DNA from 2 places in the Bacillus sp. NPDC094064 genome. Region 2 is predicted to be linked to the other one. Evidence: a T-box and tRNA genes for the amino acid it is inferred to sense, from the RefSeq annotation. Region 2 holds a T-box; the other holds one or more tRNA genes.
What was found. The T-box of region 2 lies ahead of ACQKNI_RS10550 (valine--tRNA ligase). A T-box ahead of a tRNA ligase gene usually reads a tRNA of that ligase, here a tRNA-Val.
Positions count from the first base shown of each region.

Region 1: it has a tRNA-Val gene. The T-box ahead of ACQKNI_RS10550 (valine--tRNA ligase) is inferred to sense a tRNA for this amino acid. The anticodon was not compared.

Region 1 is NZ_JBNNUI010000002.1:106,807-116,317, forward strand. It holds gene ACQKNI_RS05090 (putative thiazole-containing bacteriocin maturation protein) at 1-308, opposite strand, end outside; gene odhB (2-oxoglutarate dehydrogenase complex dihydrolipoyllysine-residue succinyltransferase) at 433-1,692, opposite strand; gene odhA (2-oxoglutarate dehydrogenase E1 component) at 1,823-4,690, opposite strand; partial or broken gene ACQKNI_RS05105 (permease) at 5,408-5,476, shown strand; gene ACQKNI_RS05110 (DUF3976 domain-containing protein) at 5,505-5,687, shown strand; gene ACQKNI_RS05115 (hypothetical protein) at 5,821-6,183, shown strand; gene ACQKNI_RS05120 (hypothetical protein) at 6,200-6,469, shown strand; partial or broken gene ACQKNI_RS05125 (hypothetical protein) at 6,551-6,809, shown strand; gene ACQKNI_RS05130 (hypothetical protein) at 7,071-7,685, opposite strand; tRNA gene ACQKNI_RS05135 (tRNA-Val) at 7,929-8,001, opposite strand; gene ACQKNI_RS05140 (hypothetical protein) at 8,699-8,926, shown strand; gene ACQKNI_RS05145 (D-alanyl-D-alanine carboxypeptidase family protein) at 9,080-9,511, shown strand, end outside.
Region 2 is NZ_JBNNUI010000004.1:671-10,181, reverse strand. It holds gene hemC (hydroxymethylbilane synthase) at 1-402, shown strand, start outside; gene hemD (uroporphyrinogen-III synthase) at 405-1,157, shown strand; gene hemB (porphobilinogen synthase) at 1,178-2,167, shown strand; gene hemL (glutamate-1-semialdehyde 2,1-aminomutase) at 2,167-3,456, shown strand; gene spoVID (stage VI sporulation protein D) at 3,535-4,542, shown strand; gene ysxE (spore coat protein YsxE) at 4,604-5,629, shown strand; T-box leader at 5,755-5,986, shown strand; gene ACQKNI_RS10550 (valine--tRNA ligase) at 6,025-8,670, shown strand; gene ACQKNI_RS10545 (bifunctional folylpolyglutamate synthase/dihydrofolate synthase) at 8,765-9,511, shown strand, end outside.

The sequences.
Region 1 (9,511 bases), on a different contig from region 2:
AGTAATGCACTGTTTAATTCATGAGGCGCATCTTGACTTACATCACGAACGAAACCATTTTCATATAAAATCTCTCCGATTTCAAATACACGATTTTGATAAGGGAGAGGGAGTCCGTCTGTTATTTCATCTAAAGAATAATGCCCGTTAAACATCGGCATTAATTTTTCAATCCAGTTATAAATTCCATCACCGTCCATGCGAAATGAACTGGCGTTATTTCGAAAATAGACACCCCCGCTTGAGTCAGGGAGAAAGAAAGTATCCTTATTTACTTTAAGTTTTGCATGAGTTGGAAGGTTACTCATTTTAATCCTCCTTACGTTTTAGGCATACATTATTAACGTATGTCATGTGATTTGTCCAGTATGAACGCAATAAAAAAGGCTGTAGAATGATTCATTCTACAGCCTTGAATAGACTTTTAGTCTATCAACCTTCTAATAATAATGATTTTGGATCTTCAAGCATATCTTTAACAGCAACAAGGAAGCTAACCGCTTCTTTACCATCAACAATACGGTGATCGTAAGATAAAGCAAGGTACATCATTGGGCGGTTTTCCATACGCTCATTATCGATTGCAACTGGGCGTACTTGGATTTTATGCATTCCTAAAATACCTACTTGTGGGCTATTTAGGATTGGTGTTGACATTAGAGAACCGAACACACCACCGTTTGTAATTGTAAATGTACCACCTTGTAGTTCTTTTAATGAAAGTTTGTTATCGCGTGCTTTCATACCTAAATTACGAATTTCGCTTTCGATTTCAGCGAAGTTTAATTGGTTAGCATCGCGTACAACTGGAACAACTAATCCATCTGGAGCTGCTACTGCAATACCGATATCATAGAATTTTTTAATGATAAGCTCGTCACCTTGAATTTCAGCATTTAATAATGGGAATTGTTTTAATGCTGCAACAACTGCTTTTGTGAAGAATGACATGAAACCAAGACGTACATCATGTTTTTTCTCGAAAGCATCTTTGCGCTCTTTACGTAATTCCATGATCGCACTCATATCAACTTCGTTAAATGTTGTTAACATTGCAGATGTTTGTTGAACTTCTACAAGACGTTTTGCAATTGTTTGACGGCGGCGGGACATTTTCACGCGCTCAACTGGTTTTTCGAATTCAGTTTTTGCAACTGGAGCAGGAGCTGGACTTTTTGGAGCAGCTGGTGCTTCTTTTGGTGCTGCAGCATGAGCTTGTACATCGTGTGGTCTCACACGTCCAAGTGGATCTGTGCTACGTACGTCGTTTAAGTCGATTCCTAATTCACGAGCCATTTTTCTAGCAGCTGGTGATGCGATAGGACGGTTTGTATTTGGTAAACCTTGTAGAGTTGCAGTTTGTTCAGCACTTGGAGCTGCTGCTTTCGGTGCTTCAGCTGTTTCTTGTTTTGGTTGCTCAGCAGGTGCTGCAGGTGTACTTACTGCAACTGGTGCTCCGTTTGCATCTAAAATTGCGATAGTTGCGCCAACTTCAACTGTATCCCCAGGTTCGCCTAGTAATTTCGATACAATACCTGAATCTTCTGCAATGATTTCTACATTGACTTTATCAGTTTCAAGCTCAACAACGCTGCCACCTTTCTCAACTTTGTCGCCTACGTTGATAAGCCATTGTGAGATAGTTCCTTCTGTAATAGATTCTGCAAGCTCAGGTACTTTAATTTCGATCATTTTAAATGTCCTCCCCTTATTTGCCTAACGGTGTGTTTTTTCTTCTTTTGTCTTCGGTAATCTCCATTTGTTAGCCTGACCCTGGGCAGATATTCTGCCCAAGGCAAGCTAGAAACCTTCATTCTTACTTTTAGTTGCTGTAAACTTCAATTTCTTGTTTATCTTGACGGAAGTTATACTTCACATCTAAAGCATGTGCAACAATTAGTTCTTGCTCAGCTTTATGAGCGAATGGATCGCCACCAGATGGGCTAGAACGGTCTGGGCGTCCAATGTAACCTGTTTTCACTGTATCTCCAGCTAGTTCGAACAGAATTGGAGCCATGTAATGCCAAGCGCCCATATTACGAGGTTCTTCTTGAACCCAAATGATTTCTTCTAAGTTTTTAAAGCGTTTAATAATAGATTGAACTTTCTCAGCAGGGAATGGGTACAATTGTTCAATACGAACAACATGAACTTCATCTAAGTTGTATTCATGTTTACCAGACTCGATTTCTGCTGCTAAGTCAATCGCCATTTTACCTGTACTTAAAACAAGACGTTTTACTTTGTTTGGTTTCATGCCAAGGTTTTCTTGTTCTAAAGCAGGTTGGAAACGTCCTTCGCTTAACTGACTAGCAGTTGAAAGCGTAAGTGGGTGACGTAATAAACTCTTCGGCGTCATAAGTACTAATGGTCGAACAGCTTCTGTTCCTAAGATAGATGCTTGACGACGTAAGATATGGAAGTACTGTGCCGCGCTCGTTAAGTTTGCAACTGTCCAGTTGTTCTCAGCAGCTAACTGTAAGAAACGCTCTGGACGTGCGCTAGAGTGCTCTGGTCCTTGACCTTCATAACCGTGTGGTAATAGAAGAACTAAACCAGATTTTTGACCCCATTTTGCTCTTCCAGCTGAAACATATTGATCAAATAATGCTTGCGCAGTATTTGAGAAGTCACCGTACTGTGCTTCCCACATAACAAGCGTTTCTGGAGCGAATACGTTATAACCGTACTCGTAACCAACAACAGCAGCTTCTGATAACGGACTGTTATGAACAGAGAATGAAGCGTTAATGTTTGGTAAGCGATGTAATGGTGAATATGTTTCATTTGTATCCGTATCATGTAATACGATATGACGGTGCGCGAATGTACCACGCTGTGAATCTTGACCAGTTAAACGAATTGGCGTACCTTCTTGTAAAATAGAAGCGAATGCTAATGACTCAGCAAGTGCCCATTCAATTTTACCGTTCTCTTCTAGAGCATCTTTACGGCGCTCTAGAATTTTCTTCACCTTCGGATATACGTTAAATCCTTCTGGCCAAGATAATAAACCTTCATTAATTGCACGAAGTGAATCAAGCTCAACACCAGTATCGATTGGCTGAATGCCTTTTGCAACAACATCTGGTACTTTAACGTGAATCGTTGCATCGCTCGTATCAGCTGGTGGTACTTGTGCATAGTCAGATTTTAATTGTTCTTGTATAAACTGTGTAATCGTTTCAACCTCATCTGCATTTAGAACACCAGCAGCTTGTAATTGATCTGCATAAATTGCTCTTACAGTAGGATGGTTTTTAATTTTTTTGTATACTTGTGGTTGCGTAACTGCTGGGTCATCCATTTCGTTATGACCGTAGCGGCGATAACCAATTAAATCGATCAAGAAGTCTTTTTTGAACAACATGCGATATTGGATCGCAAGGTTAGCAGCAGCAAGACAAGCTTCTGGATCATCAGCGTTCACGTGAACAATCGGAATATCGAAACCTTTTGCAAGGTCACTTGAATATTTCGTAGAACGAGAATCATAGCTATCAGTCGTAAAACCAACTGCATTGTTTGCGATAACATGAATTGTTCCGCCCGTTTGATACGCGTTCAATCTGCTTAAGTTCAACGTTTCAGATACAATACCTTGACCAGGGAATGCAGCATCACCATGAACTAAAATTACGAATGACTTTGAAGTATCTTGTTCTGGAAGACCAGATTTTTTACGGTTTTCTTGAGCTGCACGTGCGAAACCTTCTACTACAGGATTCACGAACTCAAGATGACTTGGGTTATTTGCTAATGTAACGCGAGTACTAACTTCTTCTTTACTAACGACTTGTTCTCTACCTAAATGGTATTTCACGTCGCCAGTCCAGCCAGAATTTGCTACTGCGCCTTCTATTTTTGCATGTTTGAACTCAGCAAACATGTGACTATATGGTTTTTCTAATACGTGTGCAAGTACGCTTAGACGACCGCGGTGAGCCATACCAATCATGACATCTTCTACGCCGCTCTTAGCACCTTCTAGAACAATCTCATCTAGAACAGGTACAAGCATATCAACGCCCTCGATAGAGAAACGCTTTTGCCCAACGAATGTTTTATGCAAGAATTGCTCGAAACCTTCAACCGCTGTTAAACGTTTTAAAAGAGCAGTTCGTTTTTTATTTGATAGTGGTTGACGCAATGAATTTGATTCCACCATTTGATGCAACCACGCGCGTTCTTCACTATCTTGTATATGAGAAAATTCATAAGCTAAAGATTTTGTATAAACGTCTTTTAATCTATGAATTACATCAAGTGCAGTGTGAATACCTTCTGGTGCATCTTGCCATACTGTTTTTGCTGGAATCGCTTTCAAATCAGCATCGCTAAGTTCGTTCATTGCTTTCTCAAGAAGAGATTGTCCATTTGCAGCATCTTCCATCGGGTTGATGTGAGCCAACGTATGCCCGAAAGAACGAATCTGCTCAACAAGTTGAACGACTTTAAGAATTTTTTCAATGTTCCCTGTGTTTTGAGGAGAAAAATGTGTTGCTGTGTTGTCCCCTGTTACGACATCATCTTGAAACGAAGGAGCTCCAAAAATTTCAAAAAGCTCTTGTAATTCCGGATCAACAGAACCTGCTCCAGTTACGTAAAGATCATACTGCTCAATAACATAACCAAGGTTCGGACCGTGGAACTTGGCCCAAGGGTTTGTCGTTGTATTCTTCCTCGTCATTTGTTTAAACCTCCCAATGCATATAATCCTTTTCCATACAAAGGTGCATTTTGCTCTTTTTCAATAATTGATTAACTAATAAATAATGTAATTGTTTTCTTTACTCTTATGTTATTACAATAATTTACATAATACCAAACACTATTACTTATCTGTTTTGTAAAAAAACATTCACAATAACTTATCACCCAAGTTAATCTTTCATGTTATAAAGTAATTTTACAGAAAAATGGGGTGGATATATTTGGTATACCTATACTAATAACTATAATTGTTGCATTTAAATATAGGTATAATAGTTAGAATGTTTCGATAAAATGTAGTTCGAATTATGTATATTGAAATAATAAGCGCTTTCATTGATATTATACAACAATATAACGGAATATAGTATAAAAAATAAAAAATTATGAATTTATCGTAAACTTTATTTCGATAGTATTAAATATCGAAAGGAAAACGAAGGATTTCTACAAAAAAAGTGGTTAAACATAAAAAATGCTCCATAACCCGTTAGTTTCTATCAATATGCCGAAAAACAACGTAAAACCAATAACGCATTTTATGAAATAAAGAGGAGAATGGAATACTTTAAAAGGATAAAACAAATATGGAGATATTAAATTTTCACAAAAGTGGGGAGGGGATATAGTAACGGATATATACATTGTTCCATGTTTCGTTTCAAAATAGACATGCTGAAAATGAAAAGTTTCTTCTATATTTATGGCACTCACAATGAGTACCGTCTTTATCTCATTTGTTGTTTTGGCAAAAAGATATTAAGATGGAAGAGAGAAAGGAAGATTAACATATGCAAATGATGTATGCTTTTGGCATTGGGCTTGTATTATTTTTAGCCGTATTCTTATTTATTCGTAAAGACGTTCAAGGCGGGACGTTAACGAAAAGAGGATTTTATAAAATGATTGGCTGTTTAGTTGTTATGTTTATAGCGATTATCGTAATGATCGTTTTAATAAATCAGTCACTGTAACATTGAAAAATGGAACCTTACTTATGTAAGGTTTTTCTTTTTGAAAACAAAACAAAAATTACCATAAAAACAATTTACTATCTATATCCTATATTATATAATCCAATAAAATGATAGATAAGGAGAATAGTATATGAATAAAAAAGCTATCTTCTTTATAGGAATAAGTCTACTACTTATAGCTAGTATCACTTATATAATATGTAACAAACGAGAACAAGTACCACCTATATTAGTATGGAACGAACAAGAATACTACGTTACGGATGAACCTGCCGAAGCAGAAGAAGTCGGGCAAAAACTTGGCGAGGTAACAAAGAAAATTGAAACGAGCAAACAGCCTACTAAAGACAGTGAATCCAACATATTACAAGAAAAAACAGAAGTATTTGAAATGATTGTAGAAGAAGAGGATGAAAGACCACCCCTAATCGTAAAAGAACCTAATAGTGAAGAATATAGAGTAGCAAGGCCGATGCTAAAGCAAGTATTATAATGAAAAGGAGACTTATATGCAGGCAGTAATTTCATATCCGTGGTCGTTAAGGGAAATATTTGTCTTTTTCCTGTGCTTTATCATTCCTCCTATCGGTGCTATTTACATTTTGATGAATAGAGAGGCGCTGCAAAAGAGAGACTTCATTTTATATTTAGTATTTGCTGCTATTAATATATCGCTTTGGTTATCATTGATGATTTTTGATCGGAGTATGTGGATGGTAGCGGGGCATTATGTGCTTGGCGGAATTGTTATTGTTGTTTCGAATATGAATAAGAGATAACCCAGCAATCTTAAAGTTGCTGGGTTTTATTTTGCTATTTATAATGAAGAAATAAATTTTTAATAGAGAGTAGTGAGCGGTATGAGATGGAAAGAGGGAACTTTTGAAAAAATAGAAACAAATGAATTATCTATTGAGCAGCTTATAAACACATTTAAGAAACAAAACTTAAATGGTGGAGCAGTAATAAGCTGTTTTAAAGTGCATAACGAAAATTTTTTCAAAGAAATACCACATGGAGAAGATGGACACGAGCACTTTTTCAGAAGAATCTTCAACTCTTTAGATATAATACATAATACATACGTCAGAAAAATATAAGTTTCATTTTAAAGAGCATTTCCATTAGTTTCTCAGATAAATAAAAAAATATAGGATGAGTGATTTTTTTAATTAATTTATGGTATAACATGTGGGTTCAAGGAAGAAATATTGAATAGCAGAGGGGAGTATCTGTAATAAAGGTATATAAATGGCGTTTTTTCTTTTATTTATTTATTAAAGGGGACAATAGTTTTTAGATTGTTCATTTTATACTATATAGAGCTGGGAATTTCTGATATGAAGCGGGAGGTTACGCTTCATATCAGAATAGAGCTAATTATAATAAATGTTGATTCCCTAATAAATAGCAAATCGTATAGGCAAATTTAATATAATCCCTATCAATAGTATTATATAAGCAATTTCCTCCAAGCGTAATTGTTTCAAATGCTACATAAACCTTGTTATCAACAAAGTTAATTTGTTTAAAGCTTTCCTTAAAAGTTATAAGGATATTGCCAAATTCATACTCTTTTAAACTTTCATTGTAGTATTGATTGTCCATAAAGGTGATATTTAAGGCGTTCTCTATATTGTCCCAATCTTCATCGTAAAAAAATTCATCAATCTCTACCTTTACATCAGATATATTAAATTTAAACTTTTGTTGAATACTTTGGTTCTCTAGAATGTTATAAACTTTTTGAGCTAAATCATCATAGTAATTGTTAGCATCTAAAACAAAGTAATTTATTTGAGGAGTGTTCTCTTTTAGTGTTTTTTGAAATGTACGTTTATTTTCATAGCTCTCTGTAAGCATGGTCACACCTGTTTTAACACTATTTCCTACTATAGGGATGTCAGAAAGTCCCTCTAAACCTTTTTTAAAGGTGTTATTCCATTTAGATGTATTCTTTTTTAAGTCTTTATAAGTTTGATATGAGTATTCCATATTGTGAAAAATCCTCCTTTAGTGATATATTGAGGTATTCCATGAATGCGTATATTTCTCCTCTTTTATTGATAGTTTGGATTAATTTTGTGAAGAAATATCCATGACATATTTTTTAGAAAAAACATTTTGATTAGTTGTGTTGCTTCTGAAAGAATAGCTTCTGCAAAAAAAAGCTGTTTCATCCCAGTTAATCAACTGTTATACATAAGAAAACCTCTTGAAGATCAAGAGGTTTCAGTATGACCCCGGAGAGGCTCGAACTCACGACCTCCACCCTGTCAAGGTGGCGCTCTCCCTGCTGAGCTACGGGATCTTCAAAAATGATTATGTATTTGCACTTTTAATCACTATGTTAAAGCAATTATATATAATTAACTGAAAATTTACAATATTTTTTGTGTAGTAAGTTTTTAAAGATGGAGTGTAATAGAAAATAGGTTTTATTTCAGAGGGATATTAGTATGTATGTTTTTATATTTAATAAGTAGAAGATGCTGGAGTGCTATGATTTCCGATACCAATCCAAAGGCCCTTCATCACTCAAATCAACTAGAAAAGGGAATAAGAAGTGTAGAGGTAAGCTTATAAACTCTGGCATAGCGTTCAATGTTTTCTTTGATAAATATTGTCTTCCAAAACAATATGGACAATCTTTTCAAATGTTACGAGTATTGACCATACTTCTTTTACTTTTCACTTCGTTTTACAATACGTACAGATAGCCATGGAGTTCCTCCTCATTTTAAGTTGTTTTCTAATATATTCCATCTTGTTGTGCTAAAGTCAAGTATATTTGGTGTGATAAAATGTAAGTTGTTTTGTTTTATATGGATCTATTTGGTGATTTATGGCCGATTGTATGCCGTATGACAGTTATGTAGGATAAGAGATTTCCACTTTCAATATCCAAATTGGCCAATATATCCTTTTTACAATTTACTTAAAATCATGTATAACAGAGATACAAGATTATTTTATAAATATTCAGGAGTAGAGGGAGAAAAGTTGTAATGGTGAGAAAAACGTTCAAGATGCGTGTGTCTAGAAATAGAACGATTTCGATTAATGGTTCGATTCTTGATGTGGATGTTACACATGATGAGTTTTTGCAAGAGTTTGTTGAGTGGGTGGATTCTAAAGGTTGGTCGTTTATGGGGATGACGGATGAGATTACGCTTGAGGAAGCTAGTCAAAATTTAATAGATTCGTTGATTGATGAGAAGGATAAGAAAGAGTAATTCCTTCTTATTTTTATTGTATATTTATGTCCTTTATCGTAAAAGTATGATATAGTAAAAAATAGTGAATATTCTTCCAATTTAATACAAATTACATAAAGATTGGTGGATTCATATTTTTGTTAGGGGAGTAAATTGAAAAGGGAGAGTCATATGGTAAATTTTAAGAAGATTTTGGCTTTTATTACAGTTATTTGTTTATTTTTTTTGACACCTATGACATTATACGCTGAGACGAATATTGGAGTGAATCCAGAACAAGTGGCACCACCACCTGCGGAAGGGCCAAATGTTTTTAGTCAGTTTGCAGCTACGATTGATGCGAAAACGGGAGATATGTTGTATGACAAAAACGCACGTCATCGTGCATTTCCTGCTAGTATGACGAAAGTGTTAACAGCGATTTTACTTATGGAGCATACGAAGCCTGAGGATCAATTTACGTTTTCACAATTAGCATTAGATCAGGAGAAGAGTAATTATCAAATTGAGTTTCAACCTGGTGAGACGATTGACCGCAATACGGCGCTGATGATTTTAATGGTGCTGAGTGCGAATGATGTGTCATATGCGATTGCGGAGCGT
Region 2 (9,511 bases):
TGGGACGGGGAAGTTATTACAGAACATTTAGATGAAACGCTATGTGTACCAGCTGTAGGGCAAGGGGCATTAGCGATTGAATGTCGTGAGGACGATAAGGATTTACTGCAGTTGTTAGCGCATATGAATGATGCCGTAACAGAGAGAACAGTAGCAGCAGAGCGAGTATTTCTTCATAAACTTGAAGGTGGATGCCAAGTTCCAATCGCTGGATACGCAACGCTTACAGAAAACGATGCAATTGAATTAACAGCTCTTGTCGGTTCTATGGATGGCTCTGTTTTATTGAAAGAGACAGTAGCAGGCACTGATCCAGTGGAAGTAGGATTAGAGGCGGCGGACCGTTTAATTAAACAAGGCGCAAAAGAACTCATTCTTGCTGCAAATAAGGGGCAACAATAAATATGAACGCTCTCGCTGGTAAAACGGTATTGATTACACGTGCCCAGCATCAAGCGAAACAAATGAGTGTGGCGGTAAAAGAAAAGAGCGGAATTCCATTGGAAATTCCGCTTTTGCGTATGGAAGGTATGTCTTCTAGGCAAATTCAACATATAGCAGAGCAACTACATTCGTATGACTGGGTTATTTTTACGAGTAAAAATGGTGTAGCTTTTTTTCTAGATAGTTTGAGAAAGAAAATCCCAGCAGCGATTAAAATTGCTGCTGTCGGTGTGAAAACAAAGCTAGAGTTAGAAAAACGAGGTTATAAAGTAGACTTTGTACCAACATCATTTGTTGCAGAAGTATTTGCAGAAGAGTTTATCAAAAAACTAAGTGGAAACGAGCGTATTTTATTTCCGAAAGGGAATTTAGCACGGGATGTAATTCCAGTTACACTTCGAGGAATTGGTATTTCTCTAGATGAATTAATCGTATATGGTACGAAAGAAAATGTAGAGAAAAAGCGAGCGCTTATAGAAGCATTAGAAGTAGGGAAAGTTGACATTATTACATTTACGAGTCCTTCAACTGTTACTAGCTTTGTTCGTTTACTTGAGGGCACAAACTGGAGAGAATGGACAAAAAAATGTACAATTGCTTGTATAGGTCCTATTACGGAAAAAGAGGCGAGTCTTTATTTTCCGCATGTTATTGTGCCGAAAGAGTACACTGTAGAAGCATTGCTACAATGCATTTGTGAATCTATAAAATAAAAGAATGGGGATAGAAATCTATGAACTCTTTACAATTTAATCGTCATCGTCGCTTAAGACAAAGCGGTAATATGCGTGCGCTTGTGCGTGAAACGTTTTTACATACGGAAGATTTTATTTACCCTATTTTTGTATTAGAAGGTGAAAATGTTCGCAATGAAGTTCCTTCTATGCCAGGCGTATATCAAATGTCTTTAGATTTATTGCAAGCTGAAATGCAAGAAGTTGTTGATTTAGGTATTCGTTCTGTTATTGTATTTGGTTTACCTGCTGAAAAGGATGAAGTTGGATCATCAGCATATTGTGATCACGGAATTGTACAACGTGCAATTAAGCAAATTAAAGGTGAGTTCCCTGAATTAGTAGTAGTTGCGGATACATGTTTATGTCAATTCACAAGTCACGGTCATTGCGGTGTAATTGAAGATGGGATTATTTTAAATGATGAGTCTCTTGCAGTTCTTGCGAAAACAGCTGTAAGCCAAGCGAAAGCAGGAGCGGACATTATTGCGCCATCAAACATGATGGACGGATTCGTAACAGCAATTCGTCATGCATTAGATGAAAATGGTTTTGGACACGTACCAGTTATGTCATATGCTGTGAAGTATTCATCAGCGTTTTATGGACCATTCCGTGATGCTGCGCACGGTGCACCGCAATTTGGTGACCGTAAAACATATCAAATGGACCCAGCAAACCGTATGGAAGCATTCCGTGAAGCAGAATCAGATGTAATGGAAGGGGCAGACTTCTTAATTGTAAAGCCAGCTCTTTCTTACTTAGATATCGTTCGTGATGTGAAAAATAACTTTAACTTACCAGTGGTTGCTTATAACGTGAGTGGTGAATATTCGATGATCAAAGCGGCAGCGCAAAATGGTTGGATTAATGAAAAAGAAGTTGTACTTGAAAAGTTAATTAGCATGAAACGCGCAGGAGCAGATTTAATTATTACGTATCATGCGAAGGATGCAGCAAGATGGTTACAAGAAGGAGGCGCTAAATAATGAAAAAGTTTGATAAGTCGATTGCGGCGTTTGAAGAAGCTCAAGATTTAATGCCGGGCGGCGTAAACAGCCCTGTTCGTGCTTTTAAATCTGTCGGTATGAATCCGTTATTTATGGAGCGCGGAAAAGGTTCTAAAGTATATGATATCGATGGAAATGAATACATCGATTACGTATTATCATGGGGACCTTTAATTCATGGTCATGCAAATGATCAAGTTGTTGAAGCGTTAAAATCTGTTGCTGAAAGAGGGACAAGCTTCGGTGCACCAACAGAAATTGAAAATAAATTAGCGAAACTTGTTATTGAGCGCGTACCATCAATTGAGATTGTACGTATGGTTAACTCTGGAACAGAGGCGACAATGAGTGCGCTACGTTTAGCTCGTGGTTATACAGGTCGTAATAAGATTTTGAAATTCATCGGCTGCTACCACGGTCATGGAGATTCGTTATTAATTAAAGCGGGTTCTGGTGTGGCGACACTAGGTTTACCAGATAGCCCTGGTGTACCAGAAGGTGTAGCACAAAATACGATTACAGTAGCGTATAACGATTTAGAAAGTGTGAAATACGCTTTCGAACAATTTGGTGATGATATTGCTTGTGTAATTGTAGAACCAGTGGCAGGAAATATGGGCGTTGTTCCTCCTCAGCCAGGATTTTTAGAAGGACTTCGTGAAGTGACAGAGCAAAACGGCTCATTACTTATTTTTGATGAAGTAATGACAGGATTCCGAGTTGCTTACAATTGTGGACAAGGTTACTACGGTGTAACACCTGATTTAACTTGTTTAGGTAAAGTAATCGGTGGTGGCTTACCGGTAGGAGCATACGGTGGTAAAGCAGAAATTATGCGCCAAGTTGCACCGAGCGGACCGATTTACCAAGCTGGTACTTTATCAGGTAATCCACTTGCAATGGCAGCAGGTTATGAAACGTTAGTACAGTTAACGCCAGAATCGTATGTAGAATTTGAGCGTAAAGCCGAAATGTTAGAAGCTGGATTACGTAAAGCGGCGGAAAAACATGGTATTCCTCATCATATTAATCGTGCGGGTTCTATGATTGGTATTTTCTTTACAGATGAGCCAGTTATTAATTATGAGGCAGCAAAATCTTCAAACCTACAATTCTTTGCGGCATACTATCGTGAAATGGTAGAACAAGGTGTGTTCTTACCACCATCTCAATTCGAAGGATTATTCTTATCGACAGCGCATAGTGATGCTGATATTGAAGCGACGATTGAAGCGGCTGAAATTGCAATGTCAAAATTAAAAGCATAATGCATGAAAGAAAATCGCTCTCCATAAGGGGAGCGATTTTTTTATTCATAAAGTAGGCTTTTGAAACATAAATCTGTAATGACATATAGTTTGGGAGGGGGAAAAGAAGTGACAACAGATCATTCATTACGATTCTCATTAAAAGAATCTGTTTGGTTCCAAAAAGGACAGGAAGTCGAAGAACTTTTGTCAATTTCGTTAGATCCAGACGTTGAAATAGAAGAGCTTGATCATGAAGTTATCGTGAGAGGGCAATTAGATTTAACGGGAGAGTATGTCGCACGGCAAGATGATTCAGCTTATTCATTAAGAGAACTATCGCCAGCAAAGTCAATTGATTATGTAGAAACAAGGGAAGATGGGGTTAATGAACTTGTTCATTCCTTCCCGCTTGAAATATCAATACCAAGAAACCGGGTGAAAGTAATTGAAGAACTATTTGTATCAATCGAGGAATTTGATTATGAATTAAAGGAAAATGGTTGCTTACAATTACTAGCGGATATATCTATTACAGGTTTATGTGATGAGGAAAGAATCGAGGATGAAGAGGAAGAACCGGTGTATGCGGAGTTAGAAGAAGATGATACAGCACAAGAGGAGGAAAATAGACCTACGCCGCATGTAGAAGAACCAGCTTATAAGGAATCGGATGAGTGGGAAGATTATGCATTTGAACCGTTCCAGCTAGAAGAAAGAAAAGAGCAAGAAGTAGAGGAAGAGGAAATAGAAGAACATGAATTTGCAGGGCGTGAAGAGGAGAAAGAAATAACGCCGCAATTTGAATTGTTCGGACGAAAAGATTTCAAGAAAGAAAAAGCGAAAAAGCAGGAAGAGCAAGAAGAAGTGTACTCACAGAGAGATGAGAATGCACTTTATTTAACGAAATTATTTACGAAAGAACCGGAAGAAGAATTTACAAAGTTAAGAATGTATTTCGTGCAAGAAGGAGATACAATCGAATCTGTTGCAGAACGTTATGAAACGTCTGTACAGAACTTGTACCGTGTCAACCAAACAGAAGATATATATTTAACTGAGGGACAAATTATTTATATTCCGGTTTCAAGAGCGAAGGCAAAATAAGGGGGAAGAGTTTCCCCTTATTTTCCTAGAGGTTATGCTTTGAATAGAAAGGGTTATTCGTATGGATATTGAATTACGAAATCGTTATGAACCCATTGTAAGGCAATATAGATTGGATACGCAGCATATGGAAGAGCACGGAAGTGTAACGAAAATTTACACGAATCAAGGTCCATATGCGCTCAAGAAAATAGAAGATAGAAAATTAGAGCGAAATAATTTTCTGCATCATATTCAATATTTGAAAGAGAAAGGTTTTTCAAATTATGTACCTATATACCATGCGACGGATGGGAATTATATTTTAAGTGACGGGACGTATAATTATTATTTAATGCCTTGGTTAGAGCGTGCGGAAGGAAACGGAGAGGATAATGATCAATACCATAAAATGTTTCAGACACTTGGAACGTTGCATCAAAAAACGGTAAAAGAAGAAACGTATACAGAAGAGGATTTAGAAAAGCATTATACGAATATATCCGAGCGTTGGGAAAATGATGGTGAGATGCTAGAAGAGTTTCTTGTAGAGTCTGAAGCGAAGTGGTATATGTCTCCGTTTGAATTACAATATTGTACGTACTATCATCATGTAATGAGGGCGCGGGAATTTGCAACGAAGCAATTAAATGAGTGGAACGATGCGATGAAAGAAAAAGAAAAAACACGCATTACGTTTGTACATGGTAACGTGTCACTGAATCATTTTTTATTTGACTATGAGCGGAATGGCTATTTTATTAGTTTAGAAAAATCAAAGTTTGCAACGCCTGTGCAAGATATTGTAGGCTTTTATTCTCGGTCTTTAAACACATACCCAATTGCGCGAAGTGATCGGTTTGAATGGTATCAAATGTACCAAAAAAACTTCCCGTTTACGAAAGAAGAACAACTTCTCATGTTTGCTTATATGACGTATCCATCGCAATTTATTCGGCAAATCCAGTCTTATAAGAAAAGAAGAGAGAATCGCAATGAGGAAAATGAAATTCGTGGAGTAAAGAGTTTGCAACAATCGCATTGGCTCGTTAGCAATATAGAATATTTCCTGTCACAATTACAAGCTGCCCAGCAAGGGAACGGATAAGAAGATAAGTAGAGGGTGCTACTTACCTTCTTTTTTTGTATTCGCCCGAAAGTGGTAGTATTAAATTTATCTTGACGAATAAGGTTTCGTTTTTTACACTATTGTATATAATAATTAACAATCATATAAATGCCTTGAAGGGGAAGAGTATAACATGAAACGTCTTCAGAGAGGAGAATCATTAGCTGGGAGATTCTCTAGATAGTTATGTTAGAAGGTAGCCCTGGAGCATCTTTTCTGAACGGAATAGTTCTCATTAGGAAAAGACGGATTTGTCCGTTATCAAATTAAGAGTATAAGCAAATTCTGAATTTGTTTGTAAATAAAGGTGGTACCGCGATGTCCCTCGTCCTTTTTTGGATGAGGGGCATTTTTTATTTTAAGGAGGGAAAATAATGTCAAACACGGAAAAGAATTTACCAACTAAATATGATCATATGTCCGTTGAAGAAGGCCTGTACCAATGGTGGCTTGAAGGCAAATATTTTGAAGCAACAGGAGATGAGAAGAAACAACCATATACAATTGTAATTCCACCTCCGAACGTAACTGGTAAGTTACACTTAGGTCATGCTTGGGATACGACTCTTCAAGATATTTTAACTCGTACGAAGCGTATGCAAGGTTACGATGTATTATGGCTTCCAGGAATGGACCATGCGGGTATTGCAACACAAGCGAAAGTAGAAGGGAAACTTCGTGAAGAAGGTATTTCACGTTACGATCTTGGCCGTGAAAAATTCCTTGAAAAAGCTTGGGAATGGAAAGAAGAATACGCTTCTCACATTCGTCAACAATGGGGAAAAGTTGGTTTAGGACTAGACTATTCTCGTGAACGTTTCACATTAGACGAAGGTTTATCTGATGCGGTTAATAAAGTATTCGTTCAATTATACGAAAAAGGCTTAATTTACCGTGGTGAATATATTATCAACTGGGATCCAGCAACACGTACAGCTCTTTCTGATATTGAAGTAATTCATAAAGAAGTTCAAGGTGCATTCTACCATATGAACTATCCATTAACAGATGGTTCTGGTCACATTCGTCTTGCAACTACTCGTCCAGAAACGATGCTTGGTGATACAGCAGTAGCAGTTCATCCAGAAGATGATCGTTACAAACACTTAATCGGAAAAACAGTTACGCTTCCAATCGTAGGCCGTGAGATTCCGATTATCGCTGATGAGTACGTAGAAAAAGACTTCGGAACAGGCGTTGTAAAAATTACACCAGCTCATGACCCGAATGACTTTGAAGTAGGTAACCGTCATGACTTACCACGCATCTTAGTAATGAACGAAGATGGAACGATGAATGAAAAAGCTGGTAAGTATAACGGTATGGATCGTTTCGAATGTCGTAAAGAATTAGTGAAAGACTTACAAGAAGCTGGCGTATTAGTAGAAATCGAGCCTCATATGCATTCAGTAGGTCATAGTGAGCGTAGCGGTGCAGTTGTTGAGCCTTACTTATCAACACAATGGTTCGTAAAAATGGCGCCACTTGCTGAAAAGGCAGTAGAGCTACAACAAAAAGAAGAAGAAAAAGTAACGTTCGTACCAGAGCGTTTTGAAAACACATACTTACGCTGGATGGAAAACATTCATGACTGGTGTATTTCTCGTCAGTTATGGTGGGGACACCGCATTCCAGCTTGGTATCATAAAGAAACTGGTGAAGTATACGTAGGTACAGAAGCACCAGCGGATATTGAAAACTGGAATCAAGATAATGATGTACTTGATACATGGTTCAGCTCAGCATTATGGCCGTTCTCAACACTTGGTTGGCCAAATGAAGATTCAGCAGACTTTAAACGTTACTACTCAACGGATGCATTAGTAACTGGTTACGACATTATCTTCTTCTGGGTATCTCGTATGATTTTCCAAGGTTTAGAGTTTACAGGCGAGCGCCCATTTAAAGATGTATTAATTCACGGTTTAGTTCGTGATGAGCAAGGACGTAAAATGAGTAAATCTCTTGGTAACGGTATCGACCCGATGGATGTTATCGAGAAGTATGGTGCAGATGCAATGCGTTACTTCTTATCAACAGGAAGTGCACCAGGCCAAGATTTACGTTTCAGCATGGAAAAAGTAGAATCTACTTGGAACTTCATTAATAAAATTTGGAACGCATCACGTTTCGTATTAATGAACATGGATGATATGAAGTATGAAGAAATCGATTTAACTGGTGAAAAATCAGTTGCAGATAAGTGGATTTTAACTCGCTTAAATGAAACAATCGAAAGTGTAACACGTAACATGGATAAATATGAGTTCGGTGAAGCTGGTCGTTCATTATACAACTTCATTTGGGATGATTTCTGTGACTGGTACATTGAAATGGCGAAACTTCCATTATACGGTGAAGATGAAGCGGCTAAGAAAACAACTCGTTCTATTTTAGCTTACGTATTAGACCAAACAATGCGTCTATTACATCCATTCATGCCATTCGTAACAGAGAAAATTTGGCAACATTTACCGCACGAAGGCGAATCTATTACAGTAGCAGCGTGGCCAACAGTTCGCGAAGATTTACAAGATACAGAAGCGGCAGCAGAAATGCACCTTCTAGTTGATATTATTCGCTCTGTTCGTAACATCCGTGCCGAAGTAAATACGCCAATGAGCAAAAAAGTTCAAATGCAAATTAAAGCAAAAGATGAGACTGTACTTGCTCAACTTACGAAAAACAGCTCTTACATTGAGCGTTTCTGTAACCCGAGCGAATTAACAATTCAAACGGATTTACAAGCGCCAGAAAAAGCAATGACTGCAATCGTATCGGGTGCAGAGTTATTCTTACCGTTAGCTGATCTTATCAATCTTGATGAAGAGAGAGCTCGTCTTGAGAAAGAACTTGAGAAGTTTGATAAAGAAGTAGAACGTGTACAGAAGAAACTTTCAAACCAAGGTTTCGTAGCGAAAGCTCCTGCAGCAGTTATTGAAGGAGAGCGTGCGAAAGAGCAAGATTACTTAGAAAAACGCGAAGCAGTTCGCCAACGTCTAGCAGATCTTGAGAAATAAAAATATTTTTTAGAGACTCACTATATTGGTGAGTCTCTTTTCTTTGCGTATAATAGAAGTATGAAGGTTGTCTTTTGAAAGGGGAAAAGCATACGTGATACATACATACGAAGAAGCGATAGGATGGATTCATAGCCGATTGAAGTTTGGAATTAAACCAGGATTAGAAAGAATGCGATGGATGTTAGAAGAACTCGGAAATCCAGAGCGTCACATAAAATGTGTTCATCTTGCTGGTACGAATGGAAAAGGTTCAACTTTAACATATATGCGCTATATGCTAGAAGGCGCGAAATATAAGGTAGGAACGTTTACCTCTCCTTATATCGAAACATTTAATGAGCGTATTAGTGTGAACGGAACACCAATTGCAGATGAAGAGATTACTGAACTTGTAAAGATGGTAAAGCCAGTCGTTGAAAAACTAGACGAGACGGATTTAGGGGAAGCGACTGAGTTTGAAATTATTACTGTTATGGCAATTTGTTATTTCGGTAAAGTCAATTTCTGTGATGTTGTTTTATTTGAAACAGGTCTTGGAGGGCGCTTTGACTCTACCAATGTCATTCACCCTGTTTTAACAATTATTACGAATATCGGTCACGATCATATGCATATTTTAGGGAATACACTAGGAGAAATTGCATATGAAAAGGCAGGAATTATTAAGTCTGGTGTTCCGGTAATTACAGGTGTGCAAAATGAGGAAGCGTTGCAAGTCATTCAAAAGGTTGCGAAGGAAAATCATGCAAACTTATACGAGATTGGCACACATTTTACAGCGTTACATAAACAGTCTAGTGCAGATGGAGAACAATTTGATTTTACTTGTCCTTTCGTC